4 regions of the Quadrisphaera sp. DSM 44207 genome follow, and region 2 is predicted to be linked to each of the others. Evidence: riboswitches for the same ligand, from Rfam matches in the RefSeq annotation. Region 2 holds a riboswitch; each other region holds the start of a gene.

Region 1 (7,558 bases), on a different contig from region 2:
CGACCTGCGGCGCGCGCACGGCTCCGCGGAGCCGTTCGACGTCCGGCTGTGGTGCCTGGGCAACGAGATGGACGGCCCCTGGCAGACCGGGCACAAGACCGCCGCCGAGTACGGGCGCCTGGCCGCCGAGACCGCCCGCGCGATGCGCCAGGTCGACCCCACCGTGGAGCTGGTGGCCTGCGGCAGCTCCAGCCGGGCCATGCCGACCTTCGGGGAGTGGGAGCGCGTCGTCCTGGAGGAGACCTACGACCAGGTCGAGCACGTCTCCGCCCACGCCTACTACGAGGAGCGCGAGAGCCTCGGGACCGGCGACTTCCTCGCCAGCGCGGTCGACATGGACGCCTTCATCGAGTCCGTGGTCGCCACCGCCGACGCCGTGCGCGCCCGGGGGCGGCACACCAAGACGATCGACATCTCCTTCGACGAGTGGAACGTGTGGTACCAGGACCGCTGGCGCTCCACGCCCCGCGCCCGCGGGGAGGGCGGCTGGGAGGTCGCCCCGCGGGTGATCGAGGACGAGTACACGATCACCGACGCCGTCGTCGTCGGCACGCTGCTGAACTCCCTGCTGCGCCACGGCGACCGCGTCACCGTCGCCTGCCAGGCGCAGCTGGTCAACGTCATCGGCCTGCTGCGCAGCGAGCCGGGCGGGCCGGCGTGGAAGCAGACCATCGCCCACCCCTTCGAGCAGGTGCGCCGGCGCGCCACCGGGCAGATCCTCGCCGTGCGCACCCGCAGCGACCGCTACGAGACGTCGCAGTTCGGGGACGTCGACGTCGTCGACGCCTCCGGCACCTGGGACGAGGACAGCGGCACCGTCTCCCTCTTCCTCGTCAACCGCGACCTGGCCGAGGCCGCGGACGTCGAGGTCGGGCTCGCCGGGTTCGCCGACGCGCGCGTCGCGCACGCCGCGGTGCTGGCGGCCGGGCCGGGCCAGGACCGGCACACCGCCAACACCGAGGCCGACCCGGACGCGGTGCGCCTGCGCCCGCTCGAGGGCGTGGCCGTGGACGGGCGCACCGCGCGCCTGAGCCTGCCGCCGCTGTCCTGGGCCGTCGTCCAGCTGAGCGCGCGCCGCGCCTGAGGCCGGTGGGGACCGGTGGCCGCGGGGGAGCCACCGGTCCCCACCCCTGTCCCAGCCCTGTCCCAGCCCTGTCCCAGCCCGCGTCCCGGTGCGCGCCGGAGCCGCGGTGCCGTCAGGCGCCGGCGGCCCCGCCGTCCTCGCCGATCGCGCCGTCGCCGTCCCGGTCGTCCAGGGGCCACCGCTCGCGCGCGTGGGCGGCCGCCCAGAAGGCGTGCTCGAACGCCACGGCGGTGCGGAACGCCTCGTGCATGGCCGGGACCAGCGTCGGCTGCGCGAGCGCGGCGTCGTCCACGAGCGCCCGGGCCCGCGCCGTCGCGCCCTGGAACTCCTCGGCGTCGTAGGCGGCGACCCAGCGGGCGTAGGGGTGCTCCCCGGCCGCGGCGGCCGTCGCGGCCGCGGCCAGGCGCCGTGCGACGTCGGCGTAGACCCAGAAGCAGGGCAGGACGGCGGCCGCGGCCACCGCGTAGGGCGCGGTGGCGGCCGCGGCGACCAGGTAGCAGGTGTAGCCCAGGCACGTCGGCGACGGCCGGGGTGACGACCGTGACGGCGCCGCGGTGGGGTCTGCGGCGGGGTCCGCGGCTGCCGGGTCGAGCAGCGCCCCGGAGAGCAGGTCCTCGTGCAGGGCGGCCTCGACCACCCCCGTGGTGTGCGCCGAGCGCGCCCAGAAGCCCGCCGCGGCGGTGTCCGGGGCCCGGGCCGCCAGCAGCGCCAGCGCCCGCGCGTACCCGGCCAGGTACAGGGCGTCCTGCTCCAGGTAGTGGCGGAACGCGGCCGGGTCGAGGGAGCCGTCGGCGAGCTCCCTCAGGAAGGCCAGGTCGTCGATCGCCGCCCGCAGGCCGCTGGTGCGCTCCCACGCCTGCTCGCTGAAGCTCACCGCCACCACCGCGCCAGGGTGTGCACCGGCCCGTGCCCGGACCCGACGCCCAGGTCGGCGCCGGCCAGGAGCGCCTCGTGCAGGTGGTCGCGGGCGTCCTCGACGATGCGGTACCAGGCCTGCTCGTCCTGCCCGGGACGGCGCGTCGCGGCGAGCGCGGTGAGCGCCGCCGCGAGCGCGCAGCCCGTGCCGTGGGTGTTCGACGTCGCCACGCGCGGGCGGGTGACGAGCGCGGTGCCCTGCGCCGTGGCCAGGACGTCGACGCTGTGCTCGCCGCCGAGGTGCCCGCCCTTGAGCAGCACCGCGCGCGGGCCCAGGGCGCGCAGCGCGTGCGCCTGCTCGAGCAGCTCGTCGGTGCTCGCGGCGGGAGCCCGCTCCAGCAGGACCGCCGCCTCCGGCGCGTTGGGCGTGAGCACGTCCGCCAGCGGCAGCAGCTCCTCGCGCACGGCGTCGACGGCGCCGGCGTCGAGGAGGCGGTCCCCGCTCGTGGCGACCATGACCGGGTCGACGACCAGCGCGCCGACGTCGCGCGCGCGGAGCACCTGCGCCACCGCCCGCACCACCTCCGCGGTGGCGAGCATGCCGGTCTTCGCGGCGTGCACCGCCACGTCGTCGAGGAGGGTCTCCAGCTGCTGGCGCACGAAGTCGGCCGGGACCACGTGCACCCCGCTCACCCCGCGGGTGCTCTGGGCGGTCAGCGCCGTCAGCACGGCCGTGCCGTAGGCGCCGAGCGCGCTGAAGGTCTTCAGGTCCGCCTGGATCCCGGCCCCGCCGCTGGGGTCGCTGCCGGCGACGCTCAGCGCGACGGCGGTCACGGCAGCAGCCGCGCCGCGGCGGCGCGCGGGTCGGCGGCGGCGGCCACGGCGGAGACGACGCAGATCCCATCGACGCCGGTGGCGCGCACGGCGGGGGCGCGCTCGGCGTCGACGCCGCCGATGGCGACCGTGGCCACGCCGGCGCGGCGGGCGGGCGCGACGAGCGCGCGCAGCCCGTCCAGGCCCAGCGGCGCCGCGGCGTCGGGCTTGGTGGGGGTCGCCCACACCGGCCCCAGGCCCCAGTAGTCCACCGTGCCGGGCGGCAGGTCCGCCGCCGCGGCCGCCTCCGCCGCGCTGCCCACCGACAGGCCCACGAGGCGCTGCGGCCCGAGCAGGGCGCGCACCTCCTCGGCCGGCAGGTCCGACTGCCCCACGTGCACGCCGTCCGCGCCGGCCAGCACCGCGACGTCCACGGCGTCGTCGACGAGCACGGCCACGGACGGGTGGTCCGCCAGCGCGTCGCGGACGGCGCGCACGAGCGCCAGCAGGTCGCGGGCCGAGGCGCGCTTGTCGCGCACCTGCACCGCGCTCGCGCCTCCCGCGGCGGCGGCGCGGACGACGTCCGGCACCGCGCGCGGCGCGCTCAGGGCGGTGTCGGTGACCAGGTACAGCGTCGGGTCGAGCGGGCGCCGCCCGGCGGCGGCCCCCGCGGCGACGGCGCTCACCGCCCACCCGCCGGGCTCTCGTGCGCCGCCAGCTCCCCGGCCGAGAGGTCGGCGGCGGCCAGCTGCGCGCCGTCCACCGCGTCCAGCGCGTCGAGCCAGGCGGCCGCGAACGTGCCCGGGCCCCCGCACACCGCGGCGGCCCGCTCGGCGGCGAGCGCGACGTGGGCGGAGGCGGCGCTCGCCGCGACGAGGCGGTCGGGGACGATCGCGGCGTACGCGGCGACCAGGGCGCCGAGCGCGCACCCGGCGCCCGTGGTGCGGGTGAGCAGCACGTGCCCGCCGCCGACCCGGACGACGCGGCGGCCGTCGGTGAGGACGTCGACCGCGCCGCTGACGGCGACCGCCCCACCGGTGCGCCGCGCCAGCGCCGCGGCGCCCGCGAGGGCCTCCTCGGGGGAGGAGGTGCTGTCGACGCCGCGCCCGCCCGCCCCGGACCCGGCCAGGGCGAGCACCTCCGAGGCGTTGCCGCGCACCACGGCCGGGCGGTGCGCGAGCAGCTCGCCCGCCAGCTGCGTGCGCCACGGCAGCGGCCCGACGGCCACCGGGTCGAGCACCCACGGGGTGGCGTGCTCGGCGGCCGCGGCGGTGGCCAGGCGCATCGCCTCGGCGGTGCGGGCGCTGACGGTGCCGACGTTGACGAGCACGGCCGAGGCCGCGGCGGCGAAGCCCGCCGCCTCGTGCGGGTCGTCGACCATGGCGGGCGAGGCCCCGGCGGCCAGCAGCGCGTTGGCGGTCAGGGCCTGCACCACGGTGTTGGTCAGGCACTGCACGAGCGGGCCGTCGCGGCGCAGCCGCTCGCGCGCCGCGGCGACGTCGTCGCGCAGGGTGGACGGATCGCGTGGTGCCGCAATGGCGCTCATGCCGTGACATCCCTCCGCCAGCATGACCTGGACAGGTTCGACGGGTGTGATCTCAGCCCCGGGCGGGGCACCCCGTGTCACTTCGCCGCCGACCGTAGCAGCGCGCTGCCGGGGGCGCCACGGCGTCCCGGCCGCGGTGGCGGCGCGGGTGCGCCCCGTGCTCGGATGGCGCCGGGGGCACGAGCCCCGGGAGCAGGGAGGTGCGCCGTGGAGCACGTGAGGCTGGGCGGGTCCGGGCTGGAGGTCTCGCGCCTCTGCCTGGGGTGCATGAGCTACGGCGACCCCCAGCGCGGCACCCACCCGTGGACCCTGCCCGAGGAGGAGGCCCGCCCCTTCGTCCGACGGGCGCTGGAGCTGGGCGTCACGTTCTTCGACACCGCGAACGTGTACTCGGCCGGCAGCAGCGAGGAGATCCTCGGGCGGGCGCTGAAGGACTTCGCGGCCTCCCGCGAGGAGGTCGTGATCGCCACGAAGGTCCACGGGCGGATGCGGCCGGGCCCCAACGGCGCCGGGCTCTCCCGCGCGGCGATCATGACCGAGATCGACGCCAGCCTGCGCCGCCTCGGCACCGACCACGTCGACCTGTACCAGGTCCACCGCTGGGACCCGCTGACGCCGATCGAGGAGACCCTCGAGGCGCTGCACGACGTCGTCAGGGCCGGCAAGGCCCGCTACCTCGGGGCCTCCTCCATGTGGGCGTGGCAGTTCTCCAAGGCCCTGCACACCGCCGAGCTGCGCGGCTGGACCCGGTTCGTGAGCATGCAGGACCACTACAACCTGCTCCAGCGCGAGGAGGAGCGGGAGATGCTGCCGCTGTGCGCGGACCAGGGCGTCGGCGTCCTGCCCTGGAGCCCGCTCGCCCGCGGCCGCCTGACCCGCGACTGGGACGAGCGCACCGAGCGCTCGCAGACCGACGCCTTCGGGCGCGACCTCTACGACACCTCCGCCTCGGACCGCGCGATCGCCGAGCGCGTCGCGCAGGTGGCCGAGCAGCGCGGGGTGCCGCGCGCGCAGGTCGCGCTGGCGTGGGTGGCCTCGCGGCCGCAGGTCACCGCGCCGATCGTCGGCGCCACGAAGCTGCACCACCTCGAGGACGCCGTGGCGGCGCTGTCGCTGCGGCTGTCCGAGGAGGAGGTCACCCTGCTCGAGGAGCCGTACGCGCCGCACCCCGTCGCCGGGTTCTGACGCGCGAGGACGGGCGCGCGAGGATGGGCGGCGTGGACGAGGTGCGCATCCGCGAGGACGTCATCCGGCTCGGCCAGCTGCTGAAGCTGGCCGGGGCCGTCGACTCCGGCGCGGACGTCAAGCCGCTGCTGGACAGCGGCGCCGTCACCGTCAACGGCGAGGTCGAGACCCGGCGCGGGCGGCAGGTCCGCCGCGGGGACGTCGTCGCGGTGGACGGCGACCCCCGTCGCGTCGTCTGAGCGCCCCGGCCGGGGCGCTCAGAAGGTGCGGGTGAGGCCGCCGCTGATCGCGCGCAGGTCGATCTGCGCGACGGTGCCGTCGGCACCGCGGCGCTCCACGCGCGGCGGCAGGCCGGAGCCGGTGCGGGTGCCGGTGCGGCCGGTGCGGCCGGTGCGGGTGCCGCGGCGCTCCGCCGCGTCCCCGTCGGCACCCGAGCGCGAGCGCGACCGGCACGCGAGCGCGGTCAGCGCGACGCCGACGCCGTCCTCGAGCAGCCCCGCGGGCACGAGGCCCAGGCGCTCGCTCGCCCACCGGCGCCACGCGATGCCGCCGTAGGTGCCCAGCGCCGAGCCCGCCGCGCCGGCGACCAGGGGCAGGGCGCCGTTGCGCCCGTCCCGGCGGGCCAGCGCCGCGGCGCCGACGGCACCGGACGTCGTGCGCAGCGCCACCGACGGCGGCAGCGTGCGGTCGGGGGTGACCGGCAGCTTGTCCGCGGTCACCTCGGCGGCCGCCGCGAGCAGCACCGCACCCCGCGACACGCCGCGGGTGGCGCCGGTGAGCACGGGGCCGGCGACGCCGAGGGTGCTGCGCAGCCCCGAGGCGACGCCGAGGGCGGTGGAGCGGAGCAGCAGCCCGGGGCCCGCGGCGCGCCGGCGGCGGTCGCCCCGGTCGAGCAGGTCGAGGGTGGCGTGCGCGGCGACGCCGTAGGACAGGTGCGAGGCGCTGTCGAGCAGCCAGTCCGAGCCCGACCAGCGGCGCGGGTCGGTGACCCCGAGCAGCGTCATGGGCACGTCGGTGGCGGCCATGGCGGCGGCGCCGGTCACGAGCGGCCCGAGGGGCCCGGGGAAGCGGATGCCCGCCGAGCGGGCGACGCTGGCGAGGACGCCGACGGCGAGCCCGTTGGTGTACCCGCTGAGCTCGCCGAGGGCTCCCAGGCGGTTGCGCCGCTCGTCGCCCCTGCTGGTCACCCGGGTGCCGGTGGCGCGGGCGAGGACCTCGACCGTCTGCGCGGGCGCGCTGCTCGCGTCCCGGCCGCGCACGGCCATGTCGAGGTAGGTGACGGCGTTGAGGGCCGTGGTGCCGACCGCGCCCGCGGCCAGCCCGCGCCTGATCGCTCCGCTCATGCCCCCACGGTCGCGGCCCCCGCGGCGTCCGGCAACCGGGACGCGACGGGGGCCGCGGCCGCCGCGGAAGCGGTCCGCGGCGACGGGGTCAGCGGCGACGGGGTCAGCGGCGGCGGGGTCAGCGGCGGCGGGGTCCGCGGCCGCCCTCGACGGGGCGGCTGCGCTGCTGCACGCCCGGCCCGCCGTACGGGTAGTCCGCGGGCGCCGGGTCGCTGGCGGCGTCCAGGGCCGCGGTCTCCTCGGCGCCCAGGTGCAGGCCGGCGGCGCCGAGGTTGTCCTGCAGCTGCTCCAGGGTGCGGGCGCCGAGGATCACGGAGGTCACCGAGGGCCGGTCGACGAGCCAGGCCAGGGCCACCTGCGACATCGGCACCCCGCGGGCGTCCGCGATGCTCCGCACGGCGTCGATCACGTCCCAGGTGCGCTGCTGCACCGAGCGGCGGCCGTAGGCCTCGACGCCGCGCTCCGGGTCCTCGCCCAGGCGGGTGGCGCCGGTCGGGCGCTCCTCGCGGGTGTACTTGCCCGTCAGCCAGCCCCCGCCCAGCGGCGACCACGGCAGCAGGCCGAGGCCGGCGTCCAGGCAGGACGGCACGACCTCCCACTCGACCTCGCGGACCAGGAGGTTGTACTGCGGCTGCAGCGTCACGGGCGCGGACAGCCCCAGCTCGCGGGCCACGGCGACGGCCTTCTGCACCTGCCAGCCGGTGTAGTTCGACAGGCCCACGTAGCGGACCT
Region 2 (7,558 bases):
CGGGCGACTTCGGCGGCGGTGACTTCGGGGGCGACTTCGGCGACGTCGTCTGAGGGCGCTGGGAGCGGGTGACGGGAATCGAACCCGCGCTATCAGCTTGGGAAGCTGAAGTTCTGCCACTGAACTACACCCGCACGGGTGCTGGGGCGAGCACCCGCGCAGCAGCATACCCAGGCCGCCGCGGCGACCGGCCATCGCGTCGGCGTCCCGCGGCCGCGGCACCACTACGGTGATCCCGTGCTGCTCTCCGACCGCGACATCCGCGCCGAGCTGGCCGCCGAGCGCGTCGTGCTCGACCCGCACGACGAGGCGATGGTGCAGCCGTCCAGCGTGGACGTGCGGCTCGACCGCTTCTTCCGGCTCTTCGACAACCACAAGTACGCGCTCATCGACCCGGCGCAGGACCAGCCGGAGCTGACGCGGCCCGTGGAGGTCGCCGCGGACGAGCCGTTCATGCTCCACCCGGGCGAGTTCGTCCTGGGCTCGACGTTCGAGCAGGTGACCCTGCCCGACGACCTGGCCGCGAGGCTGGAGGGCAAGTCGAGCCTCGGCAGGCTCGGGCTGCTCACGCACTCGACGGCGGGGTTCATCGACCCGGGCTTCTCCGGGCACGTGACGCTGGAGCTGTCGAACGTGGCGACCCTGCCGATCAGCCTGTGGCCCGGCATGAAGATCGGGCAGCTGTGCTTCTTCCGGCTCACCAGCCCGGCCGAGCACCCCTACGGCAGCGCCCGCTACGGCTCGCGCTACCAGGGCCAGCGCGGCCCGACGGCGAGCCGCTCGCACCTGTCCTTCTCCCGCACCCGGGTCTCGTAGGGGGCCGTCGTGGGCGACGTGAGCGGGCGGGAGGCCGGGCGGGCCCTGGCGCAGGCGCACCTGCTGCTGCTGCCCGACGGCACGGCGCCGGACGCCGTCGCCGACCTGGTGCTGCAGCGCTCCCCGGGCGCCGCGCGGGAGGACGAGGGCGACGTGGTGGTGCTGCGCACGGGCCGCTACGCCGCGCTGCGGGGCCCGCTGCGGCTGGACGCCGGAGCGGCGGCGACCGCGGCCGTGCCGCCGCCGTGGCGCACCGCGTGGGCGCTGACCTGCCCGCGCGAGCGCGGCACCCCGCCCCTGCCCGGGGCCACGGACCGGGACGGGCTGCACCGCGCCTTCCCCGACGGGCTGCCCGTGGACGACGAGCGGCGGGCCGTCGAGCTGGGCCTCGCCCTGGCCCGCCGCCTGGGCGGCGCCGTGCGGGTCGCGCCGTCGGGTGCGCTGCTGCAGCCCGACCGCGACGCGTGGATCGACCGCACCGTCCACAGCCGCTACTGGCTGCCCCCCGAGGCGGCGCTGGAGGCGGCGGCCGCCGCCGTGCCGTCGGCGGAGCTCGCCATGGACGGCCAGGTGTGGCAGGGACTGAGCTTCTCGGCGGTGCGGGCGCTGGAGGCGCCCGGCGCCGGGGTGGGCCTGACCGACGCCCAGCGCGAGGGCCTGCACCTGGCCGCGGACCGCCGCGACGCCGCGGCGATGGCCGAGCCGGACGCGCTCGACGCCTACGCCCTCGTCGTCCGGATGGGCCCGGAGGAGGCGGATGCGGAGGAGGGCGTGGTGGAGGTGCTCGTGGGCGGCGCGGAGGAGCTGCCGCCCTCGGTGGCCGCGCAGCCGTGGGCCGCCTCCGCCGTCAGCTACCGGGTCGTGTGGTGGCCGGCGGAGGAGCACGAGGCCGAGACCGAGCACCCGGCGGAGGAGTTCTGCCGGGCGCGCGCGGAGGCGGCCGCGGTGGTCGAGCGCCTGGCGGCCGCGCTGGCGGAGGCGTGCGGGGGCCTCGTGGTGGACGCCGAGGGCTTCCCGGTCCGCTGAGCGCCCAGCGCCCGAGGACCGCTCAGGCGCCCGAGGACCCGGCGACGACGACGAGGTTCTCCGTCGACGGCCGCCCGTCGCCGCGCTGGAAGCAGGTGATGAGCACGAGGCGGCCGGGGGAGGCCTCCCAGACCTCCTCGGCGCCGGCCAGCTCGTCCGTGGCGTACCGCTGCGTGCGCTGCACGGTGTAGTCGACCGAACCCTGCGGGGTGCGCACGGTGACGACGTCGCCGGGCTCGAGCGCGCCGCGCTGGCGCCGGCGGTCCAGCAGCGGGTCGAAGGCGGCGCCGCCGCCGCTGGAGGAGTGGGCGGCGATGTACAGGGTGTTGTCGGCCTGCTCGGCGTCCCCGACCGGGTCGCCGTAGGGCTGCACCCAGTACGCCTCGCCGATCGTCGGCGGGTTCAGCGCGCCGTCCGCGGGCGCGAGCGGCAGCACCGGGACGTCGAGGCCGACCTCGGGCACCTGCAGGCGCACGGAGGAGCCGACCGGGCCGGGAGCGGCGCGCGCGGGCTGCGCGGCGCCGGGGACCGCGAGCACCTCGTCGGCGGCGGCCGGGGGCAGGGCGGGCAGAGCGGTCGTGCCGGCGCCGTCGCGGCTGGCGATCGCGGTGCCCAGGGTGACGGCGCCGGAGGCGGCCAGGACCACGGCGCCGGCCAGGGCCGTCGTCCGCAGCGTGGGCAGGCCCGCGGAGCGCCGGTGCAGGGAGGGCGCGGGCACGTCAGCCCTCCGTCCGTCGGCGGGCCGGGCGCAGGGCGGCGGCGGCCAGGGCGCCGGCGGCGGCGAGCGCACCCGCCCCGACGAGGGCCCGACCGGTGGCCGACCCCGGTGCGGTCGGCTCCTCGACCCCGGTGGCGGAGCTGAGGCCGGGGTTCAGGCGGCGCGCGGTCGGGGACGGCGTCGCGGCGTCCGTCGCGGTTCCCGACGTCGAGGTCGCCGTCGCCGCCTCGGCCGCGACCTCGACCGCGGCCTCCGCCGCCCGCACCTGCAGGCGCGCGGTGACGACGGTGCGGGCGGGGACGTCCTCGGCGACGAGCACGGCGGTCAGCGCCCAGGAGCCGGCCGGCAGGTCCGCCGGCAGCTCGACCCTCGCGCGGCGGCCGTCGCCGGAGGTCGCGGCGTCCGGCTGCACAGCGGGCGCGCCGGCCACGGGCCTGCCCCGAGGGTCCAGCGCCCGCAGCACGAAGGGCGCCTCCGCGGGGGCGCCGCGCGAGGCGGGGGGCGCACCGAGCGCCTCGTGCCCGAGGAGCCCGAGCGCCGAGGTGGCGGGCAGCTCGACCTCGACGTCCGCGCCCGCCGCCACGCCGCCACCGGGCGCGTCAGCGGCCCCGCCACCGGCCCCGGCCGCACCGACGTCGGCGGTGGCGGCGACGCCGAGGCCGAGCTCGACCGACGCGGGTGCGTCCTCGGCGAGGCGGAGGGGCAGGGCCGCGGCGGGCTCGACGCGGTACCCCGGCGGGGCGTCGTCCAGGGCCAGCCCGTCGAGCTCGAGCACGACCGGTGCGCCGGCCCCGCCCTGCCCGAGGGCCGCCCCGAGCTGGTCGGCGGGGGCCGCCCCGCCCTGCGCGAGCGCCGCGGCGTCCTCGCCGCGGTCGCTCCCGCGTTGGTCGAGCTCGTCGGCGGAGGGCAGCTCCAGGTGCAGGCGCCCGTCGTGCAGCGAGAGCTCCACCGGCACCGCCCGCTCGGCGCCGTCCACGCGCAGCGCGGCCCGCGCGTCCGAGGCGTCGACCACGTCGGGCAGGTCGATGCTCAGCCGCGCGCCGGGGGCCGCGGGCGCCGCCTGCGCGCCGCGGGCGGCGTCCCCGCTCGGAGCGGGCGCCGTCCGGGCGTCGTCCAGCACGAGGCGCACCGACACCTGCGCCGGGTCGAGGACGACGCGCGCGGCGGCAGGGGGAGGGCCGGCGGTGGTCGCGCTCGCGGTGGTCGCGGCGCCGGGAGCGGCGGCCGCGGGAGCGGCGAGCGCGAGGCCGGCGGCGAGGGCGAGGACCGCGCAGGCCGGGGCCACGGCGGTGCGGTGCATCGGGCCCTCCTCGAGCGGGCGCCCCGACGGCAGCCGCGCGAAGAGTCTACAGAGAGCGACGAGTGCTCACGGCCTGTCGATGTTCAGGCCGGAGGGCTGCGCCGGCTCAGAAGGGGGCGGCGAACCAGCGCAGCACGGGCACCAGCACGGGCGAGATCGAGGCGAGCATGCCCGCGACGACGAGCACGGCCAGGAGCTTGGCCAGCGGCGAGGGGCGCCCCGTCCCGGGTTCGCGCAGCGAGCTGAGCAGCACCCCCCGAGGGTGCCACGCCCGCGGCCGGTCGGGGCGCCCGAGCACCCGTGCGGCCGCGCCGGCGGCGGTCGGCGTCAGCCGTCCTGGGCGACCTTGCGGGGCAGGTGGCCTGCGGACGTCCGGTAGAACTTCGCCGCCTGCCGCGTCAGGAGCATGACGACGAAGCCGCTGATCGCGCCCGTGACCATCGACCACGCCGTCGCCTCGCCCCACGACGTCGCCGGGCTCATCGGGTTCATCGGGGGGTTGCGGCGCGTGGCGGCCTTCCAGACGCGGCTCGCCGCCGTGTTCGTGACCGACCGGCCGACGACCTTCGACCCCAGCGACATCACGCTCCACACCAGACCGCCCACCGCCTGCTCCTCTCGCGCCGTCCGCGCCGACCGCGCGGGCCCGGCGCCACCCTGCCGCTCCCGGGGACGCGGGGCCACCTGAGCACCCCCGTCCGGCCGCAGTACGATGCGCGGTGAACGACAGGGGAGCGCCACCAGGGCGCTGAGAGTGCGGGCGACCGCAGACCCTCGAACCTGATCCGGGTCACACCGGCGTAGGGAGTCGGGCATCTCGGCCGCGCACCCGCCTGGGGGCGGGCGCGCGGCATCCCCTCCTTCCACCGACGGAGGAGGACCACCATGAGCACCACCCACCGCTCCACCCGCGGCGCCGACGGCGCCACCGCGCCGGTGCCGACCGGGCGCCGTCCGCTCGCGCTCGCCGCCGCGGGCCTCCTGCTCGCCGCCGCCGTCGGGTCGGGGCTGCTCGGCCGCCCCACGCTGTTCGAGACGGACCTGACCGTCCCGCTCGCGGTCCTCCTCGCCCTCGCCGGGTCGTGGCTGGCGGGGTGGACCTCCTCGCACCATCCGCGCTGGCGCGTGGTCGACATCGTCGTCGCGAGCGTCCTCGGTGTCGCCGGCGGGCTGCTCCTGGTGGTGTGGAACGTCGCGGCCTACGGGCCGGTGAGCGCGGCCCTCGCCTTCTTCCCGCCCGCGTCGGCGCTCGTCGCCGGCGTGTGGCTCCTGCCCGGGGTGCTCGGCGGCCTCGTCGTCCGCCGTCCCGGTGCCGCCGTCTACACCGAGCTCGTCGCCGCCGTCCTCAGCGCGCTCGTGGGCAACCAGTGGGGCTTCGCGACCGTCTGGTACGGCCTGCTCGAGGGCCTCGGCGCCGAGGTGGTCCTCGCCCTGATGCTCTACCGGCGCTGGGGCCTGCCCGCGGCGCTGGCCGCGGGGGCGGGTGCGGGCGTGGTGGTCGGCCTCCTCGACAGCCTCGTGTACTACCCGGAGCTCCCCGCCGAGCTGAAGGCGGTCTACGTCGCCTTCGCCGTGGTCTCCGGGGTGGTCGTCGCCGGGGCGGGGGCCTGGGCGCTGACCCGCGCGCTGGCCGCCACGGGCGCCCTGGCGCCGCTCGCCTCCGGGCGCGGCGCCAGCCGGGTCTGACCCCGGCGGTGCACGCGCCGCGCATCGCCGCCCGCGGCTGGGGCTGGCGCTGGAACGGGCGGCGGGCGTGGGCCGTGCGCGGGCTCGACCTCGACGTCGCGCCCGGTGAGCGGGTGCTGCTGCTCGGCCCGAGCGGTGCCGGCAAGTCCACGCTGCTCGCGGGCGTCGCCGGCCTCCTCGACGCCGGGGAGGACGGCTCCGGGGAGCAGGAGGGCCAGCTGCTCCTGGACGGCGCGCCGGCCGGCCGCGCCCGGCTGGACGCCGTCGCAGGGCGCGCGGGCGAGGCGCGCACGGGGCTGCTGCTGCAGGACCCGCAGGCGCAGACGGTGCTCGCCCGCGTGGGGGACGACGTCGCGTTCGGCCTGGAGAACCACCGCGTGCCGCCGGAGGCGATCTGGCCGCGGGTGGACGGCGCGCTGGCGGCCGTGGACCTGCCGCTGCCGCGACGCCACCCGACGTCCCGCCTGTCCGGAGGACAGCGCCAGCGGCTGGCCCTCGCGGGCGTGCTGGCGCTGCGCCCCGGCCTGCTGCTGCTCGACGAGCCGACCGCGATGCTCGACCCGGACGGCGCCCGCCGCCTGCGCGCGGTGGTCGGAGAGCAGCTGCGCGCCACCGGCGGCGGCTGCCTGCTCGTCGAGCACCGGGTCGACCTGTGGCTGGACCTCGTCGACCGCGTCGTCGTCCTCGCGCCCGGCGGCGGCGCGCTCGCCGACGGCCCGCCCGAACGGGTGCTGGCCGAGCGCGCCGCCGAGCTGGCGGCGGCCGGCGTGTGGCTGCCCGGCAGGTCCGCGGCGCCCCTGCGGCCCACCGCGTCGCCGGGTGCTGCCTCGCCGGCCCAGGTGCGCGCAACGCCGCCCGAGGAGCCGCTGCTGGCCCTGGAGGAGGTCGCCGTGGGACGCCGGGGCGGCGCTCCCGTGCTCAGCGGCGTCGACGCCGGCGTGACGGCGGGCCGGGTCGTGGCCGTGCGCGGTCCCAACGGGGCCGGCAAGTCGACGCTCGCGCTCGCCCTGGCCGGTCTGGTGGCGCCGGTGTCCGGGCGCGTGCGCGCGACGCCCGCCCTCGCCGCCGGTGCCGGCGAGGAGCCGGTGCGGTGGCGCGCGCGCCAGCTGGTCACCCGGATCGGGTCGGTCTTCCAGGACCCGCGCCACCAGTTCGTCGCCGGCACCGTCGCCGAGGAGCTCGCGGTCGGGCCGCGCCGGGCCGGGGCGCCCGAGGCGGACGTCGCCGCGCGCGTCGCCGCCCTGCTCGAGCGGCTGCACCTGCAGCACCTGGCCCGCGCCCACCCCTTCACGCTCTCGGGCGGGGAGCAGCGGCGGCTGTCGGTGGCGACCGCGCTGGCCACCCGCCCGCGGCTGCTCGTGCTCGACGAGCCGACCTTCGGCCAGGACGCCCGGACGTGGGCGCAGCTGGTGCGGCTCCTGCGCGAGGTGCGCGACGAGGGCGCGGCGGTCGTGGCCGCCACGCACGACGCGGACCTCACCGCGGCGCTCGCCGACGAGGTGTGGGCCGTGGCGGACGGGCGGGTGCGCACCCGGCTGCCGGCGGGAGCGGCGCGGTGAGCCCGCGGCGATCCGGAGCAGCGGCGCCGTGAGCCTCGGCCTGCTCGACGCGGGCGCGGTGCGGCCGACCGCGCTCGCGCGCGCCAACCCCGTCGCCAAGCTGGCGGTGGCGCTCCTGGTCTCGGTCGCCCTGCTGCTCACGGTCGACCCCGTCACCGCCGGCACGGCGCTGCTGCTGGAGCTGCTGGTGCTGCCGCGGGCGGGCCTGTCCGCCCGGGCCCTGGCGCGGCGCGCGGCGGTCGTGCTGCTCGGCGCCGTCCCCGCCGCCGTCCTGACCGCCCTCGTCGGCGCGGACGAGGGCGCGGTGCTGCTCGGCGCGGGACCGGTCACCGTGACGACCGGGTCGCTGCTGGCGGCCGCCGCGGTCTTCGCGCGCGTCTGCGCCATCGGGCTGCCCGGCGTCGTCCTGCTCGCCAGCACCGACCCCACGGACCTCGGGGACGCCCTGGCGCA
Region 3 (7,558 bases), on a different contig from region 2:
ACCGCGTCGTGCACGGCGGCACCGCGTTCACGGCTCCCGCGCTCGTGGACGACGCGGTGGAGGCGGGCATCGAGGCGCTGTCGTCGCTGGCGCCCCTGCACAACCCGCCGCAGCTGGCCGGCGTGCGGGCGCTGCGCCGGCTGCTGCCGTCCGTCCCGCAGGTCGCCGTGTTCGACACCGCCTTCCACGCGACGATCCCGCCCGAGGCGGCCACCTACGCGATCCCGCCGGAGCTGGCGGCACGCCACGGCGTGCGCCGCTACGGGTTCCACGGCACCAGCCACCGCCACGTCACCCACCGCGCCGCCGCTGTCCTCGGCGTCCCCGTCGGGGCGGTGCGCCTGGTCACGTGCCACATCGGCAACGGCGCGTCCGTGACCGCGGTGCGCGACGGCCTCAGCGTCGACACCTCCATGGGCCTGACCCCGCTGGAGGGTCTGGTGATGGGCACGCGCAGCGGCGACCTCGACCCGGCCGTGGTCTTCCACCTCGTGCGCGAGGCGGGCATGGACGTCGCGGACGTCGACGACCTGCTCAACCACCGCAGCGGGCTGCGCGGGCTGGCGGGGGAGTCGGACGTGCGCGCGGTGCGCCGGCGCGCGGACGCCGGTGACGAGCGCGCCCGCCTGGCCCTCGACGTCTACGCCCACCGCCTCCTGAAGTACGTCGGCGCCTACCTGGCGGTCGTGCCCGGCGTGCAGGCGCTCGTCTTCACCGCCGGGGTGGGGGAGAACGACGCGCGGCTGCGCGAGGCCGTCTGCTCCCGCCTCGAGCATCTCGGCGTGCGCCTGGACCCCGCCGCCAACGCCGCCGCGACCGGGCCGCGCGAGCCGGTGGCCGTCGACGACGGCACCGGGCCCGTGCGGGTCCTCGTCGTGCCCACCGACGAGGAGGCCGAGATCGCCTCCCAGGTGCTCGACCTCGTCGGCGAGCGGCCCGGCACGGTGCCTGAGACGGGGCCGGGCACGGGGCCGGGCACGGGGGCGCCGTGAGGCTGGCCACCGCCAACGTCCTGCACGGCCGCTCTCCCGCGGACGGGCGCGTGGACCTGGACCGCTACGCCGCCGCGCTGGCGTCCCTGGACGCCGACGTCCTGGGCCTGCAGGAGGTCGACCGCGACCAGCCGCGCTCGCACCGCGCCGACCTGACCGCGCTCGCGGCGCGGGCCTGCGGGGCGGTGGCCCACCGGTTCGTCCCGGCGATCTCCGGCACCCGCGGGGCCGGCTGGCGCCGCGCCACGGGCGCGGAGCCGCCGGGCTCGACCGCGTACGGCATCGCTCTGCTCTCGCGGCACCCGGTGGCGGCGTGGGGCGAGGTGCGCCTGCCCCTGCTGCCGGTCAGCGCGCCCCGCTGGGAGCGCCGGGGCGGGCGGCGCCGGCTGCGGTGGGTGCGCGACGAGCCGCGCGTGGCGCTGCTCGCGCGCGTGCTGGCCCCCGAGGGGCCGCTCACGGTCGTGGTCACCCACCTGTCGCACGTGCCGGGCTGGAGCGCCTGGCAGCTGCGCCGCCTGGCCCGCCTCGTCGCCGCGCAGGAGGGCCCGCTGGTGCTCATGGGCGACCTCAACGCCGCGGGCGAGGGGCCGGCGCACGCCACGAGGCTGCGCCCGCTCGCGGTCGCGGACACCTTCCCGGCGCGCGCCCCGGACCGCCAGATCGACCACCTGCTGGGGCGGGGCGTGGCGGCCCGGGGGCCCGGTCGCGCCGTCCACCTGCCGATCTCCGACCACCGGGCCCTGGTCGCCGACGTCGCCGTCCTCGGCTGAGCGCGACCGCGTGGGCGGGCCCGGCCGGGGACGGCGACGGGACGGCGGACGGGTCGCGCCGGGCCTCAGCCGGCGCTGCGCTCCGGCTCGGGCGCCATCCCGCCGAGGGGGATGGACCACTCCAGGCCGTCGGCGCGCAGCAGGTCGTCCTCGAAGTCGACCTCCACCGCGGCGTAGCGGCTGATGTCCACGGGCAGGAAGCGCAGCCCGCGCTCGGCGATGGCCGTCTCCATCGCCCGCTCGAAGTAGTCGGTGTCGGCGCAGGCGCGCAGGTGCTCGACGAGCACGGGCTTGTCGGCGGCGGAGACGTAGTTGATGCCCACCGCCTCGCCCAGGCCGCCGACGACGGTCTTGGACAGCTGGCGGATGAATCCCTCGCCGTCCACCGTGTACTTGATCTCCTCGTCGGCCACGGTCTCGGTGTTCACGCACACGAAGCTCTGGTCGGCCAGCAGGGAGGGCAGCACGTGCTCGAGGATGCGGGGGTCGAAGACGACGTCACCGTTCATCCACAGCACCCCGCCGTCCTGGGTGGTGCCGAGGGCCCGCAGCAGGCTCTTGGACGTGTTGGTGGTGTCGTACTTCTCGTTGTAGGCGAACAGCAGCGTCGGCTCGGCCTCCATGATGATCGGCGCCTTGAAGCCGACGACCGCGGTGATCGGCACGCGCTCGCCGAGGACCGCGCGCAGGTTGCCCACCTGCTGCTGCAGGATCGTCCGCCCGTCGCGCAGGACGGTCAGCGGCTTGGGCAGCGCGCGGCCGAGGCGGGTGCCCAGGCCTGCGGCGAGGATGACGGTCTGGACGGTGCTCATGCGGCTCGGCCTCCTGTCGGCAGCGGTGCGTCGGCGTGCTGCGGTGTCGGGCGGATGGGGTCTGGACCGGCCGTGCCGGTCGGGGGCCAGGGCCCCGGTCAGCGCAGTGCTCGTCGTGGGTCGGCGACCGCCGTCCGGTCGACGGCCGCGGTCGAGGTGGTGAGGAACCGCTCCACCACCCGCTGTGATGAGTACCCGTCCTCGAGGTGGCAGAACCGCGCCCGGAAGGCCGCGTGCGCGCGCGCGTGGCGCGCGGCGAGAGCGGGCAGGTCCGCCAGGGCCGCCACGACCTCCTCGCTCGTGGCGAGCACGGGGCCCGGGGGGTCGCGCTCGAGGACGTCGAAGGAGAACCCGTGCACGGAGTCGCGGTAGTGCTCCAGGTCGTAGGCGAAGAACAGCACGGGCCTGCCGGTGATCGCGAAGTCGAACACCGTCGAGGAGTGGTCGGTGACGAGCGCGTCGGCGGCCAGGTGCAGCTCGCGGATGTCGGGGTGCGCGGAGACGTCGACCACGCCGGGGGCGCGCGCACGACGCCGAGCCGCTCGCAGACGTAGTGGTGCAGGCGCAGCAGGAGCACGTGGCCGGGACCGAGCCGCGCCGCGAAGGCCGCGAGGTCCAGCTGCAGGCGCACGTCGCGGCGCCCCTGCGCGTCCAGGACGTCGTCGCGCCAGGTGGGCGCGTACGGCACGGCGGTGGTGCCCTCGGCGATGCCGAGCCCGGCGCGCACGCGGGCCCGCACGGCGTCCCGGTCCGGGGCGCTGAGGGCGTCGTTGCGGGGACAGCCGGTCTGCGCGACCAGCCCGTCGTAGCGGAAGGCCCGGCGCAGCAGCGGGGTGCTCGCCGCGTTCGGGGAGAGCAGCACGTCCCAGCGGGCGACGTCGTCCGCCGCGGCGAGCACGGCCGGCGCGCCCGGCTCGTCGCCGGCGATCCGCTTCAGCGGCGTCCCGTGCCAGGTCTGCAGGTACAGGCAGCCGGGCGGCTTGCGCCAGTCGGTCGGCAGGTGCTGGTCGGAGACGACGACGTCGGTGCGCTCCAGCACCGCCGCGGCGGCCGGGCCGCGGGGCGGCGCGGTGCGCACGCCGGCGGGGAAGCCGTGCTGGTGGCGCGGAGAGGCCAGCCAGACGTGCTCGGCGCGGTCGCCGCGCGCGAGCAGCGCCTCGTGCAGGGCCCGGGGGCTGTCGCAGTACCGCCCGTCGAAGCTGTTGTAGACGATCCGCACCGCCGTCCCCCGTCCGTCCGCGGCCGGCTGCGCGCCGGCGTCCTGCCCGTGCCGGGCCCGTCGTCGTGGCGCTGACCCGCGCCGGGCCGGGTCGCGCGGGCCGGGGTGCGGACGGTCCGGGCGGCGCTCGCCGGCTCGCTCCAGGACCTCGCCGCGGCCGATAGTAGGGCCGAGGAGCCCGCGCGCGACGCCACGGCGCGTCGGGGAGCACTCCGCCGGACCCATCGACGACGCTGCGTGACAGCCTGTGGCGGCCGGTGGTGTCCGGTGGTGTCCGGTGGTGTCCGTGCGGGCTGGGGGAGCGGGGGAGCGGTGCGTCCTGAGGAGCGGGTGCTGCGCGTGGTGCTGCCAGCCGTGCTCGCCGGGCTGCTGGCGGGGTGCGGCGCCGGGCTGCTCGCCGCGCCCGGCCCGGCGCCGGCGTCCGCGCCGGCCGGCGCGCCGGGGTCGGCCCTCGAGGCGCTCGCGGCCGTGCCGGTCAAGGGCCGGGCGCCGCGCACGGGCTACGAGCGCGAGCGCTTCGGGCAGGCCTGGGCGGACGTGGACCGCAACGGGTGCGACACCCGCAACGACGTCCTCGCCCGCGACCTGACGGGGGAGGTCTTCGAGCCGGGCAGCGACTGCGTCGTGGTCTCCGGGGACCTGGCGGAGCCGTACACCCCGAAGGCCGTGCGCTTCCAGCGCGGCGAGGGCACCAGCGAGCTGGTGCAGGTCGACCACGTCGTCGCCCTCTCCGACGCCTGGCAGAAGGGCGCCCAGGGCTGGGACGACGCGCGCCGCACCGCCTTCGCCAACGACCCGCTGAACCTCCTCGCGGTCGACGGGGAGCTGAACCAGGCCAAGGGCGACGCCGACGCCGCCACCTGGCTGCCCCCGAACCGGGGCTACCGCTGCGCCTACGTCGCGCGGCAGGTGGCCGTCAAGAGCGCCCACGGGCTGTGGATGACGCAGGCCGAGCACGACGCCGTCGCCCGCGTGCTCGCCGCCTGCCCCGACGAGCCCCTGCCGGCCGGGGACGGCGCCCCGGCACCGCCTGCCACGCCGGGCGGCGCAGCTGGCGCGGGGGCCGCGGGGGACGGGCTCGACCCGCGCCACGGCAGCTGCTCGCAGGTGGTGGCCGCGGGACTGGGGCCCTACCGGCGCGGCGCCGACCCGGAGTACGACTGGTACCAGGACGGCGACGGCGACGGGACGGCCTGCGAGGGCTGAGCGCTCGCGCGCGGCCGGCTCACGGGCGCGGGTCGACGCGGGTCCACGACCGCTGGCCGGCGCGGCGCCGGCCCGTGGCCGCGGAGCAGCGCGGGCAGACCCGCTGCACCTGCCTGCCGTCCCCGCCGCCCCCGCCGTCCCCGGAGGCGACGGCGGAGAACGGTACGTGCGGGAAGCGCACCAGCTGCGAGCGGCTGAGCGCCAGGCCGCACAGCGTCTGGTTCGTCCCGGGCTCCCAGGCGTGCGCCTCGCCTCCCGGCTGGCGGACGCCGTCCTCGTCCCTCCACTGCCCGGACGCCGCCACGGACGCGGCCACGGACGTCCCGGCCCTGCGCTGTGCTGCCACGCCCGCGCGGTACCCGCCGGGCGCCCTGGCACACCGCCGCGTAGCCTCGCGCCCGTACGCGGGAGCCCGCACCAGCGGGCTGAGAGGGCGGCTGGGGCCGTCGACCGTTCGAACCTGTCCGGGTCGTGCCGGCGTAGGGAGGGACCAGTGCGCGCTGCGCGCTTCTCCGGAGCGGGTCGCCCGCTCCTCGTCGAGGACGTGGAGGACCCGAGCCCCGGACCGGGGCAGGTGGTCCTCGACGTCGCCGCGGCGGGGGTGTGCGGCACGGAGCTGCACTTCCTCGACGGGGTGCTGGTGCCGGCCCGCACGCCCATCACCCTGGGCCACGAGGTGGCCGGCACCGTCGCCCGGCTGGGGGAGGGCGTGCGGGGCGTCGGCCTCGGCGACCGGGTCGCCGTCCACTACCGGCACGCGTGCGGGCGGTGCCGCTGGTGCCGGGCGGGGGAGGACCACCTGTGCGACGCGCCCCTGGGTTTCCTGGCCTTCGCCACGGACGGCGGCTTCGCCGAGCAGGTGCTCGTGCCGGCGTCCGCGCTGGTGCCCGTGCCGGACGCGCTGGACCTGCCGACCGCCGCGACGCTGTGCTGCAGCGCGACCACGGCGCTGCACGCGGTGGACGTCGCGGGCGTGCAGGAGGGCCGGACCGCGGTCGTGCTGGGCACCGGGGGGGGGTGGGGCTGGCGCTCGTGCAGGTGCTGCGGCTGGCCGGCGCGCGCGTGGTGGCCGTCGCCCGCAGCGCCGCGCGCCTGCGCCTGGCCCGCGACCTGGGCGCCGACGTCCTCGTCGACGCGTCCGCGGACGACGTGGCCGCCCGGGTGCGCGAGGCCACCGGCGGCGCCGGCGCGGACGTCGTCTTCGAGCTCGTGGGCACCGCCGCGAGCGGGGCCGCGGCCCTGGGGTGCCTCGGCACGCGCGGCGCGCTGGTCTACCTCGGCTACAGCGGCGAGCGCGTCGCGCTGGACCCCCTGGCCCTGGTGGTGCCCGAGCAGCGGATCCTGACGTCGGTGGGCAACCGGCGGGCGGAGCTGGTGCGCGCGCTGGAGCTGGGAGCCACCGGACGGCTGCGGACGGCGATCACGCCCGCGCCGCTCGAGCAGGCCCCGCGCGTGCTGGAGGACCTGCGCGCCGGTCGCGTCGTCGGCCGCGCCGTGCTCGTGCCCTGAGACCGGGGCAGGCGTCAGCCGCGCCGCTGGTCCAGGTGGGCCTGCACCGCCTCGACCACGAGGGCGTGGTCCTGCGCCTGCGGCAGGCCCGAGACGGTGACGGCTCCGACGACGCCCACGCCGCGCACGCGCACCGGGAAGGCGCCCCCGTGGGTGGCGTACTGCGCCGGGTCGACCCCGGCGCGCGCGTCCAGGACCTCGCCGCGGGCGGCCAGGCGCCGGCCGACGAGGTAGGAGGAGGCGCCGAAGCGCTCCACCACCCGCACCTTGCGCTCGACCCACCGGTCGTTGTCCGGGGTGGTCCCGCGCAGCGCCGCGTGGAACAGCTGCTGGCCGCCGCGGCGCACGTCGACCACGACGGGCAGGTCCCGCTCGCGGGCGAGGTCGACGAGGCGGCAGCCGAGCGCCCACGCGTCGTCCTCGTCGAAGCGGTCGAACTGCAGCCGCTCCTCCTGGGCCGCCAGCTCGCTGACCAGGGCGTGCAGCGCGGGGTCGGGCGCGGGGTCGGGTGCGGGGTCGGGTGCGGGGTCGGCGGGAGCCACCGCTCCATCGTGCCCGCACCCGCCGCACGGGTTGACACGCGGGGGGACGTGGAGAACGCTCACCCGCAACCGGTCACCGACCGTGGCCGCTCGCCAACGGAGGCGATGCACGTGCGCGATGGTGCGAGTGCAGGGCGGGTCCCCGGCCCGAGCGCGGCCGGTGCCCGCAAGCGGAGGCGGCGCGGGAGCGCGGCGCGGGTGGTCGCGGCCGCGGCGGCCGTCACCGCCGCCGCGGGGCTGGCGGGGTGCGGGGGCGAGGCGGAAGCCGGCCCGCCGGTGCTGACCTGGTACATCAACAACGCCTACGACGCCACCATCGCCGAGCGGTGCTCGCAGGAGGCCGACGAGTACGACATCCAGACGGAGCTGCTGCCGGCCTCGCCCGCCGCCCAGCGCGAGCAGCTGCTGCGCCGCCTGGCGGCCAACGACACCTCCATCGACGTCATGAGCCTCGACCCGCCGTTCATGGCGGAGTTCGCCAACGCGGGCTTCCTGCGGCCCTTCACGC
Region 4 (7,558 bases), on a different contig from region 2:
GTGGTACTGCGGCGTCATCGAGCCCAACGCGTGGGGAGCGAGCGGCGTGCGCGCCGCGTTCTGGAACGCCCTCGCCCTCGGGTGAGCCTCAGGTGCGCCGGCTCCGCGAGAGCGCGCCCGGCAGGCCGACGAGCGCCGTGAGCGCGGCGGAGACCGCGAGGCTGACCAGCGAGGCCGACCAGCCGTTGGCCGGGTCGATGCCCAGGGCCGTCTGGGCGGAGCGCCACCACGCCGTCCAGCCCGCTCCGGGCCCGGCGAGGGAGGTGGGCAGCGTCAGCTGGTAGGCCACGAACCCCGCCACCCACGGCAGCAGGAGCAGGGGACGGGACGGCGCGGTCTCCGAGACGTCCCAGGCGCCGCGGGGGAGCAGGTGGTAGGCCACCACGAAGACCCCCACCAGGGGCACGAAGACCGCGCCGATGAGGAAGAGGAACGGCTCGTACGCGGCGATGTCGAACGCGAGGGCGAGCAGCGTCGCCACCGCGCCGGTGACCACCGCGAGCACCCGGCGGTCCAGCCGGCCGGCGAGGTTCTGCGCCGAGACCGCGGTGGAGTAGACGTTGGCGAAGGCCTCGTCGACCTCGACGACGAGGAGCACGAGCACCGCCAGGAGCCCCAGGGGGACGGCGAGCAGGGCGTCGATCATGTCCAGGCCCGCCGCGCCGTAGGCGGCCAGGGCCAGGGCACCGAGGGTGAACAGCGCGACGGTCGCCCCGCCGTATCCGAGCGCCGCCCCGGTGAGCGCAGCCCTCGGCGAGCGCGCGTGGCGGGTGTAGTCGGCGACCAGGGGGAACCAGGACACCGGCAGGGCGATCACGACGTCGGCCGCCGTCCAGAAGGACGCCGCCCCGCCATCGCTCACGGGGACCAGCGGCTCGGCGAGCACCTGGGCGAAGAGGTGGAGCACCGCGGCCAGCGCCGCCCAGACCGCGTAGCGGGCGAGGACGCGCGCCGCGCCCAGGGGCCGCAGCGCCATGGCGGTGGCGAGCGCCCCGGCGCCGAGCACGAACGGCCAGCGGGGGGCGTCCAGGGCCCGCGAGGCGGCCTCGGCGATGATGACGATCTCGAACGTCGCCCAGCCGACGCACTGCACGAGGTTGAGCACCGTCGGCGCCACCGAGGCGCGCCGTCCGAACAGGCCCCGCATCAGCACCATGGTCGGCACGCCCTCGCGGGCGCCCGCGGCGGCGCCGAGGCCGAGCAGCAGGCCGCCGATGACGGCGCCGACGACGATGGCCAGCAGCGTCGCGCCCAGCGGCCGGCCGGCCAGCACCACGTAGGTCGCGGCCACGGGCAGCAGCAGGCTGGTGCCGAGGTTGCCCCACAGGCCCAGGCAGTCCCGCAGCCCCAGCGTCCTGGCCGCCGGTTCGGCGAGGGTGATCGGGGCGTCAGGTGCTGAGGACGGACGGCTGGTGACAGACGTGTTCACACGCGCTCCCTACGCCGGCATTACCCGGTCAGGTTCCAGCGGTCGGCGGCACGTCCAGCCACCCTCTCAGCCCGGTTCGTCCGAGCTCCCGCACTGCGGCGGCGACTCTACGCCACGGGGCTCAACAGTCCGCTAGGACCCGTGCTCCCGCAGCCGCCGCGCCAGCTCGGCGGCTGCCGCCGCCGGGTCGTCCGCCTCGGTGATCGCCCGGACGACGACCACGCGGCGCGCGCCGGCGTCCAGGACGGCGTCCAGCGTCGAGCCCTCGACGCCCCCGATGGCGAACCACGCGCTCCCGCCGGCGACGGCGGCGGCGTGGCGCACCAGGTCCAGGCCCGCGGCGGGCCGACCGGGCTTGGTCGGCGTCACCCAGGTCGGACCCACGCACGCGTAGTCCACGTCCGGATCGGCGAGGGCCGTGTCGAACTGCCGCGCCGAGTGCGTCGAGCGCCCGAGGAGGACGTCGGGGCCGAGGATGCGGCGCGCGGCGGCGGGCGGCAGGTCCTGCTGGCCCAGGTGGAGCACGTCCGGGCGGGCGACGGCGGCGACGTCGGCGCGGTCGTTGACGGCCACGAGCCGGCCGTGGTGGCGAGCGGCCGCGGCCACCACCTGCAGCAGCTCCAGCTCCTCGGCGGCCTCCAGGCCCTTCTCCCGCAGCTGGACGACGTCCACGCCCGCGCCCAGCACGGCGTCCAGGAACGGTTCGAGGTCGCCCTGGCGGCGGCGGGAGTCCGTGCACAGGTACAGGCGCGCGTCGGCGAGGGCGGTGCGGCGGTCGGGACCCGGCACGCGCGCCAGTGTGCCAGCAGGGCTACGGTTGAGGTCCACGGGAGCCCGGGCGCGGGCTGAGAGGGCGAGCGCACTCGCCGACCGTCGAACCTGATCCGGGTCATGCCGGCGAAGGGAGCGTCCATGGCCGGTGTCGCCTCCGCGGACGTCGTCGTGCTCGGCGGCGGCGTGATCGGCACCGCGTGCGCGTGGCGCGCCGCGCAGCGCGGCCTGCGGGTGGTCCTCGTCGACCCGGCGCCCGGCTCGGGCGCCTCGCGCGTCGCCGCCGGCATGCTCGCCCCCGTCAGCGAGCTGCACCACGGCGAGGAGGCGCTGCTGCGCCTGAGCCTGCTCGCGAGCGCCGACTACCCGCGCTACGTCGCCGACCTGCAGGCGGCCAGCGGCGCCGACCCCGGCTACCGCGCCTGCGGGACGCTCGCCGTCGCGCTGGAGGCCGACGACCGCGCTCGCCTGGCCGACGTCCGCCGCGCCCAGCAGCGGCTCGGGCTCGACGTCGAGGCCCTGAGCGGGCGCGCGTGCCGGCAGCTGGAGCCGCTGCTGGACCCCGCCGTGTGCGGGGGCGCCCTGGTGCGCGGGGACCACCAGGTCGACCCGCGGCTGCTGCTCGCCGCGCTGCAGGCGGCGGCGCGCGCGGCCGGGGTGCGCACCGTGGTGGCCGCGGGGCGGGTCGAGGTCGAGGGGGGGTGCGCGGTCGGCGTCCGGCTGGACGACGGCGCACCGGTGCGCGCGGAGCGCGTCGTGCTGGCCACCGGGGCGCGCGCCCGCGGCTCGGCGCCCGCGCACCCGCCGGTCCACCCGGTCAAGGGCCAGGTCCTGCGGCTGCGCATGCCCCCCGGCGAGCACGTGATCTCGCGCACGGTGCGCGGGCGCGTGCGTGATCGGGAGGTCTACCTCGTGCCCCGGGCGCACGGTGAGCTCGTCGTGGGCGCCACCACCGAGGAGCGCGGTTTCGACGAGACCGTCACCGCCGGGGCGGTCTACGAGCTGCTGCGCGATGCGCAGGCCCTCGTCCCGGCCGTCAGCGAGCTCGAGCTCGTCGAGGCCGCCGCCCGCTGCCGCCCGGGCTCCCCGGACAACGCCCCCATCATCGGCCCGTCGAGCGTGCCCGGGCTGGTGCTGGCGGTGGGGCACCACCGCAACGGCGTCCTGCTGTCCGGGACCACGGCGGACGCCGTCGCCGACGTCCTCACCGGCGCCGGCCTGCCGGCGCACCTGTCCGAGTTCGGCCCCGACCGGTGTGCACCGCGACCAGCGGTGCTGGAGGAGGTGGGAACGTGAGCGCCAGCACGAGGGACCCCGCGGACGCGGCCTGGAGCGTGGACGTGGTCGTCAACGGGGAGCCGATGAGCCTGCCCGTGGGGGCGACGGTCGCGGACGTCGTCGCCCGGCTGGCCCCGGACGCCGTCGGCGGTGCCCGGGGCACCGCCGTCGCGCTCGGGGACGAGGTCGTGCCCTCGGGGAGCTGGGCGGCCACCCCGGTCGTCGCCGGGGACCGCCTCGAGGTGCTGCGGGCGGTGGCGGGCGGATGACCGCGCAGCTGCACGCCCCCGCCGCCGGCTCGCCGTCCCCGACCCCGGGGCCGGCCGACGCCCCCCTGGTCGTCGCGGGCGAGGCGTTCACCTCCCGCCTCATCACCGGCACCGGCGGCGCCGCCAACCTCGAGGTGCTCGAACGGGCCCTGCGCTCCTCCGGCACCCAGATGACCACGGTTGCCGTGCGGCGCGTGGACCCCGGCGCCCGCGGCGCCCTGCTCGACGTCCTCGACCGCGTCGGTGTGCGGGTGCTGCCCAACACCGCCGGCTGCCGCACCGCCCGGGAGGCGCTGCTCACCGCGCGCCTGGCCCGTGAGGCCCTGCAGACCTCGTGGGTCAAGCTCGAGGTCGTCGCCGACGAGGAGACGCTCCTGCCCGAGGCCGTGGAGCTGCTGGACGCCGCGGAGCAGCTCGTGGAGGACGGGTTCACCGTGCTGGCGTACACCAACGACGACCCGGCTCTGGCCCTGCGCCTGGAGCGGACCGGCTGCGCCGCCGTCATGCCGCTCGGCGCCCCCATCGGGTCGGGCCTGGGCATCCTCAACCCGCACAACATCGCCCTGATCGTCGAGCGCGCCAGCGTGCCGGTCGTCCTCGACGCCGGCGTGGGCACGGCCTCGGACGGGGCGCTGGCCATGGAGCTCGGCTGCGACGCCGTGCTGCTGGCCACCGCCGTCACCCGCGCCCAGGACCCCGAGCTGATGGGCCACGCCATGCGCCTGGCCGTGCAGGCCGGGCGCGCGGCCCGCGGCGCCGGGCGGATCCCGCGGCGCCGGCGCGCGCTGGCGTCCTCGCCGTGGCAGGGCCTCGCCGACCTGGGGGAGCGTCCGTGACCACGGGAGCACCCGGGGCCACGGGAGCATCCGGGGCCGCCCGGACCACCGGCGTCCTGCCGCCGCTCGTCGAGCCCGCGCCGGAGCTGACGCCGGAGGAGGCGCGCCGCTACGTCCGCCACCTGCAGCTGCCGGAGGTGGGCCACCTCGGCCAGCGGCGCCTGAAGGCCGCGCGGGTGCTCGTCGTGGGCGCGGGCGGCCTCGGTTCTCCCGCGCTGCTGTACCTGGCGGCCGCGGGGGTCGGCACGATCGGCGTCCTCGACGACGACCTCGTCGAGGAGTCGAACCTCCAGCGCCAGGTCGTGCACGGCTCCGGCGACGTGGGGCGGGCCAAGGTGGACAGCGCCGCGCGGGCCGTGGAGCGCACCAACCCGCTCGTGCGGGTGGTGCGCCACCGCGAGCGGTTGACGGCGCAGAACGCGGAGCGGCTCGTCACCGGGTACGACCTCGTCCTCGACGGCTCGGACAACTTCCCCACCCGCTACCTCGTCAACGACGCGTGCGTGCTCGCGGGGAAGCCGTGGGTGTGGGGGGCGGTGCTCCGCTTCGACGGCCACGTCGCGACCTTCTGGGCGCAGCACGGGCCCCAGTACCGCGACCTCTTCCCGGAGCCGCCGGTTCCCGGGACGGTGCCCTCGTGCGGGCAGGCGGGCGTCCTCGGCGCCGTCTGCGCGGTGGTCGGCTCCGTCATGGCGGCCGAGGCCGTCAAGCTCATCACCGGGTGCGGGCGGTCGCTGCTGGGCCGCGTCGTCGTCCTGGACGCGCTGTCGACCACCTGGCGGACCCTGCAGCTGCGGCCCGACCCCTCCCGGCCGCCGGTGACGGGGCTCGCCGAGCAGCCGCACGCGTGCCGGGCGGGCACCACCGAGGACCTGCCGGTCGTCACGGCGGCGCAGCTGGCCGACCGGCTGCGCGCCCGGGAGGCGGGGGAGGAGGACTTCCTGCTCGTGGACGTCCGCGAGCCCGACGAGCACGCCGCCTCGTCGATCCCGGGCGCCGTCCTGGTGCCGCTCGCGAGCATCCTCGGCGGCAGCGGGCTGGCGGACGTGCCGTCGGACCGGCCCGTGGTGCTCCACTGCGCCGCCGGCGCGCGCTCGGCCCGCGCGCTGCGGGCGCTGCTGGACCGCGGCCACGCGGACGCGGTGCACCTGCAGGGTGGTGTCGCGGCGTGGACGGCCGCGAGGACGGACCCCGGCCCTGCGCGCTGATCCCCGCCGCCTGGTCGACCGCCGTGACCGTCTCGCTCGGGGTGCTCACCCGGGCGGACCTGCGCCCGGGCCCTCGCGGTCCTCGTGCTCCTGCGCGTCGTCCGCGTCGTCCGCGTCGTCCGCGTCGTCCGCGTCGTCCGCGTCGTGCCCGGAGGCCGCGTACCAGTCCGCGTAGGCGGTGGTGCGGGCCATCCGCCGCGTCAGGTCCGGGGCGCCGTCGTCCCACCACACCGGCCCTCGCTCGCCGAGGGCGCGCTTGGCGGCGTCCACGCGGGCCCTGGCCGCCTCGCGCGCGGCGGGGTCCCCGGCGCGCATCGCCTCGCCCTTGGCGCGGCGGGCCGCCATGAGCTCGCGCACGAGCGCGGCCCGCTCATCGGGGTGCAGGCGGGGGTCGGCGCGGCGCCACAGCCGCCCGCGCACGACGAGGTAGCGGCCGTCCGGCGTGACCAGGGGCACGGGCGCCGAGCGTAGGACGCCGCCGCTCCGGTGCGCGGCGCGCCGGGCGCTCAGGCTGGGCCGACCAGGCCCGCGACGATCTGCGCGGACAGGCCCACGAGCGGGATGCCGCCGCCCGGGTGCGCGGAGCCGCCGACGAGGAACAGGCCCGGCACGGGCGAGCGGTTGGCGGGGCGCAGGAACGCCGCCCGGGCCCCGTTGCTCGACGAGCCGTAGATCGAGCCGCCGACGCTGCGGGTCTCGCGCTCCAGGTCCGCGGGCGTGCGCACCTCCCGCCACAGCAGCCGCTCGCGCACGTCCAGGCCCCGCTGCGCCATCACGGCGAGCACCCGGTCGGCGTACGCGTCGGCGAGCCCGGGCGCCGTCCAGTCGACCCCGGCGCGCGGGTCGTGCGGGCTGTGGCGGGGGGCGTTGACCAGCACGAACCACGCCTCCGAGTGCTCGTCCGGGCGCAGGGCCGGGTCGTCGGGCACGCTGGCGTAGACCGTGGGGTCCGCCACCGGCTGCGGGCGCCCGCGCAGGCGCCCGGTGCCGAAGACGGCGTCGAACTCGGCGTCGTAGTCAGCGGGGAAGAGCACGGTGTGGTGCGCCAGGCCCGGCGTGCGCCCCCGCAGCGCCAGCAGCAGCACGAACCCCGACAGGGACGGCGTCGCCGCGGCCAGGCGCGCCCGCGCCGCCCCGAGACCCGCCCCCGGGCTCCTGCGCAGGCCCCTGCGCACGCCGGGCCGCGCTCGCCCGGGCAGCAGGTCGCCGTAGAGGGCGGTCGCGTCGGCGTCGCTGACCACCACGTCGGCGGCCAGCCGCTCGCCGCCGGCCAGGCGCACCCGGGCGACCCGCCCGCCCTCGAGGAGCACCTCCTCGACGGCCGTCCCCGTGCGCACGAGCGCGCCGCGCTCGCGGGCGCGGTCGGCCACCGCCTCGACGAGCCGGCGCAGGCCCCCGCGCACGTACCAGGAGCCGTGCGCCTGCTCCAGGTGCGGCACCGCGGCCAGGGCGGCCGGAGCGCGGCGCGGGTCGGAGCCGGTGTAGGTGGCGTACCGGTCGAGCAGCGCCGTCAGCCGGGGGTCGTGCAGGTAGCGGCTGCCGAGCCCGCGCAGCGACCGCCACGGCGCGATCGTGGCCACGTCGCGCGTCCCGCCGGGCCCGGTCGCGAGCCGGGCGAGGGTGCGGGCGCCGTCCAGGGGCGAGGTGAGGAACGGCGTGCGCGTCGCCTCCCACACCCGCTCCGCGCGGGCGGCGAACGCGGCCCACTGGTCGCCGCGCCCGGGCCCCAGCGCGTCCTCCAGCGCCCGGTGCAGGGCGGCGGGGTCG

The links. Region 2 has a riboswitch for thiamine pyrophosphate ahead of BLS82_RS14895 (ECF transporter S component). Riboswitches for the same ligand answer to the same signal wherever they lie in the genome.
Region 1: it holds a riboswitch for thiamine pyrophosphate, as region 2 does, so the genes downstream of both, thiM (hydroxyethylthiazole kinase) here and BLS82_RS14895 (ECF transporter S component) in region 2, are expected to answer to the same signal.
Region 3: it holds a riboswitch for thiamine pyrophosphate, as region 2 does, so the genes downstream of both, BLS82_RS16655 (alcohol dehydrogenase catalytic domain-containing protein) here and BLS82_RS14895 (ECF transporter S component) in region 2, are expected to answer to the same signal.
Region 4: it holds a riboswitch for thiamine pyrophosphate, as region 2 does, so the genes downstream of both, thiO (glycine oxidase ThiO) here and BLS82_RS14895 (ECF transporter S component) in region 2, are expected to answer to the same signal.

The regions. Positions count from the first base shown of each region.
Region 1 covers NZ_FNKA01000002.1:206,384-213,941, forward strand. The annotation lists gene BLS82_RS07085 (arabinosylfuranosidase ArfA) at 1-1,084, shown strand, start outside; gene BLS82_RS07090 (thiaminase II/PqqC family protein) at 1,197-1,958, opposite strand; gene thiD (bifunctional hydroxymethylpyrimidine kinase/phosphomethylpyrimidine kinase) at 1,955-2,773, opposite strand; gene thiE (thiamine phosphate synthase) at 2,770-3,438, opposite strand; gene thiM (hydroxyethylthiazole kinase) at 3,435-4,298, opposite strand; TPP riboswitch at 4,291-4,383, opposite strand; gene BLS82_RS07110 (aldo/keto reductase) at 4,506-5,483, shown strand; gene BLS82_RS07115 (RNA-binding S4 domain-containing protein) at 5,507-5,722, shown strand; gene BLS82_RS15645 (hypothetical protein) at 5,741-6,826, opposite strand; gene BLS82_RS07125 (aldo/keto reductase) at 6,945-7,558, opposite strand, start outside.
Region 2 covers NZ_FNKA01000004.1:194,604-202,161, reverse strand. The annotation lists gene BLS82_RS14935 (hypothetical protein) at 1-53, shown strand, start outside; tRNA gene BLS82_RS14930 (tRNA-Gly) at 64-134, opposite strand; gene dcd (dCTP deaminase) at 238-816, shown strand; gene BLS82_RS14920 (hypothetical protein) at 826-1,842, shown strand; gene BLS82_RS14915 (class F sortase) at 1,865-2,560, opposite strand; gene BLS82_RS14910 (hypothetical protein) at 2,562-3,860, opposite strand; gene BLS82_RS15885 (hypothetical protein) at 3,967-4,113, opposite strand; gene BLS82_RS14900 (DUF4235 domain-containing protein) at 4,188-4,466, opposite strand; TPP riboswitch at 4,579-4,684, shown strand; gene BLS82_RS14895 (ECF transporter S component) at 4,746-5,546, shown strand; gene BLS82_RS14890 (ABC transporter ATP-binding protein) at 5,555-7,105, shown strand; gene BLS82_RS14885 (energy-coupling factor transporter transmembrane component T family protein) at 7,134-7,558, shown strand, end outside.
Region 3 covers NZ_FNKA01000001.1:35,008-42,565, reverse strand. The annotation lists gene BLS82_RS00185 (acetate/propionate family kinase) at 1-992, shown strand, start outside; gene BLS82_RS00180 (endonuclease/exonuclease/phosphatase family protein) at 989-1,762, shown strand; gene BLS82_RS00175 (phosphocholine cytidylyltransferase family protein) at 1,828-2,574, opposite strand; gene BLS82_RS16165 (CDP-glycerol glycerophosphotransferase family protein) at 2,673-3,086, opposite strand; partial or broken gene BLS82_RS16160 (CDP-glycerol glycerophosphotransferase family protein) at 3,173-4,018, opposite strand; gene BLS82_RS00165 (GmrSD restriction endonuclease domain-containing protein) at 4,106-4,999, shown strand; gene BLS82_RS00160 (hypothetical protein) at 5,019-5,345, opposite strand; TPP riboswitch at 5,403-5,486, shown strand; partial or broken gene BLS82_RS16655 (alcohol dehydrogenase catalytic domain-containing protein) at 5,493-5,831, shown strand; gene BLS82_RS16155 (zinc-binding dehydrogenase) at 6,017-6,508, shown strand; gene BLS82_RS00150 (heme-degrading domain-containing protein) at 6,523-7,050, opposite strand; gene BLS82_RS00145 (extracellular solute-binding protein) at 7,249-7,558, shown strand, end outside.
Region 4 covers NZ_FNKA01000003.1:736,222-743,779, forward strand. The annotation lists gene BLS82_RS13855 (SGNH/GDSL hydrolase family protein) at 1-85, shown strand, start outside; gene BLS82_RS13860 (purine-cytosine permease family protein) at 89-1,429, opposite strand; TPP riboswitch at 1,420-1,531, opposite strand; gene thiE (thiamine phosphate synthase) at 1,562-2,218, opposite strand; TPP riboswitch at 2,246-2,352, shown strand; gene thiO (glycine oxidase ThiO) at 2,342-3,496, shown strand; gene thiS (sulfur carrier protein ThiS) at 3,493-3,747, shown strand; gene BLS82_RS13880 (thiazole synthase) at 3,744-4,583, shown strand; gene moeB (molybdopterin-synthase adenylyltransferase MoeB) at 4,580-5,791, shown strand; partial or broken gene BLS82_RS13890 (hypothetical protein) at 5,945-6,247, opposite strand; gene BLS82_RS13895 (phytoene desaturase family protein) at 6,298-7,558, opposite strand, start outside.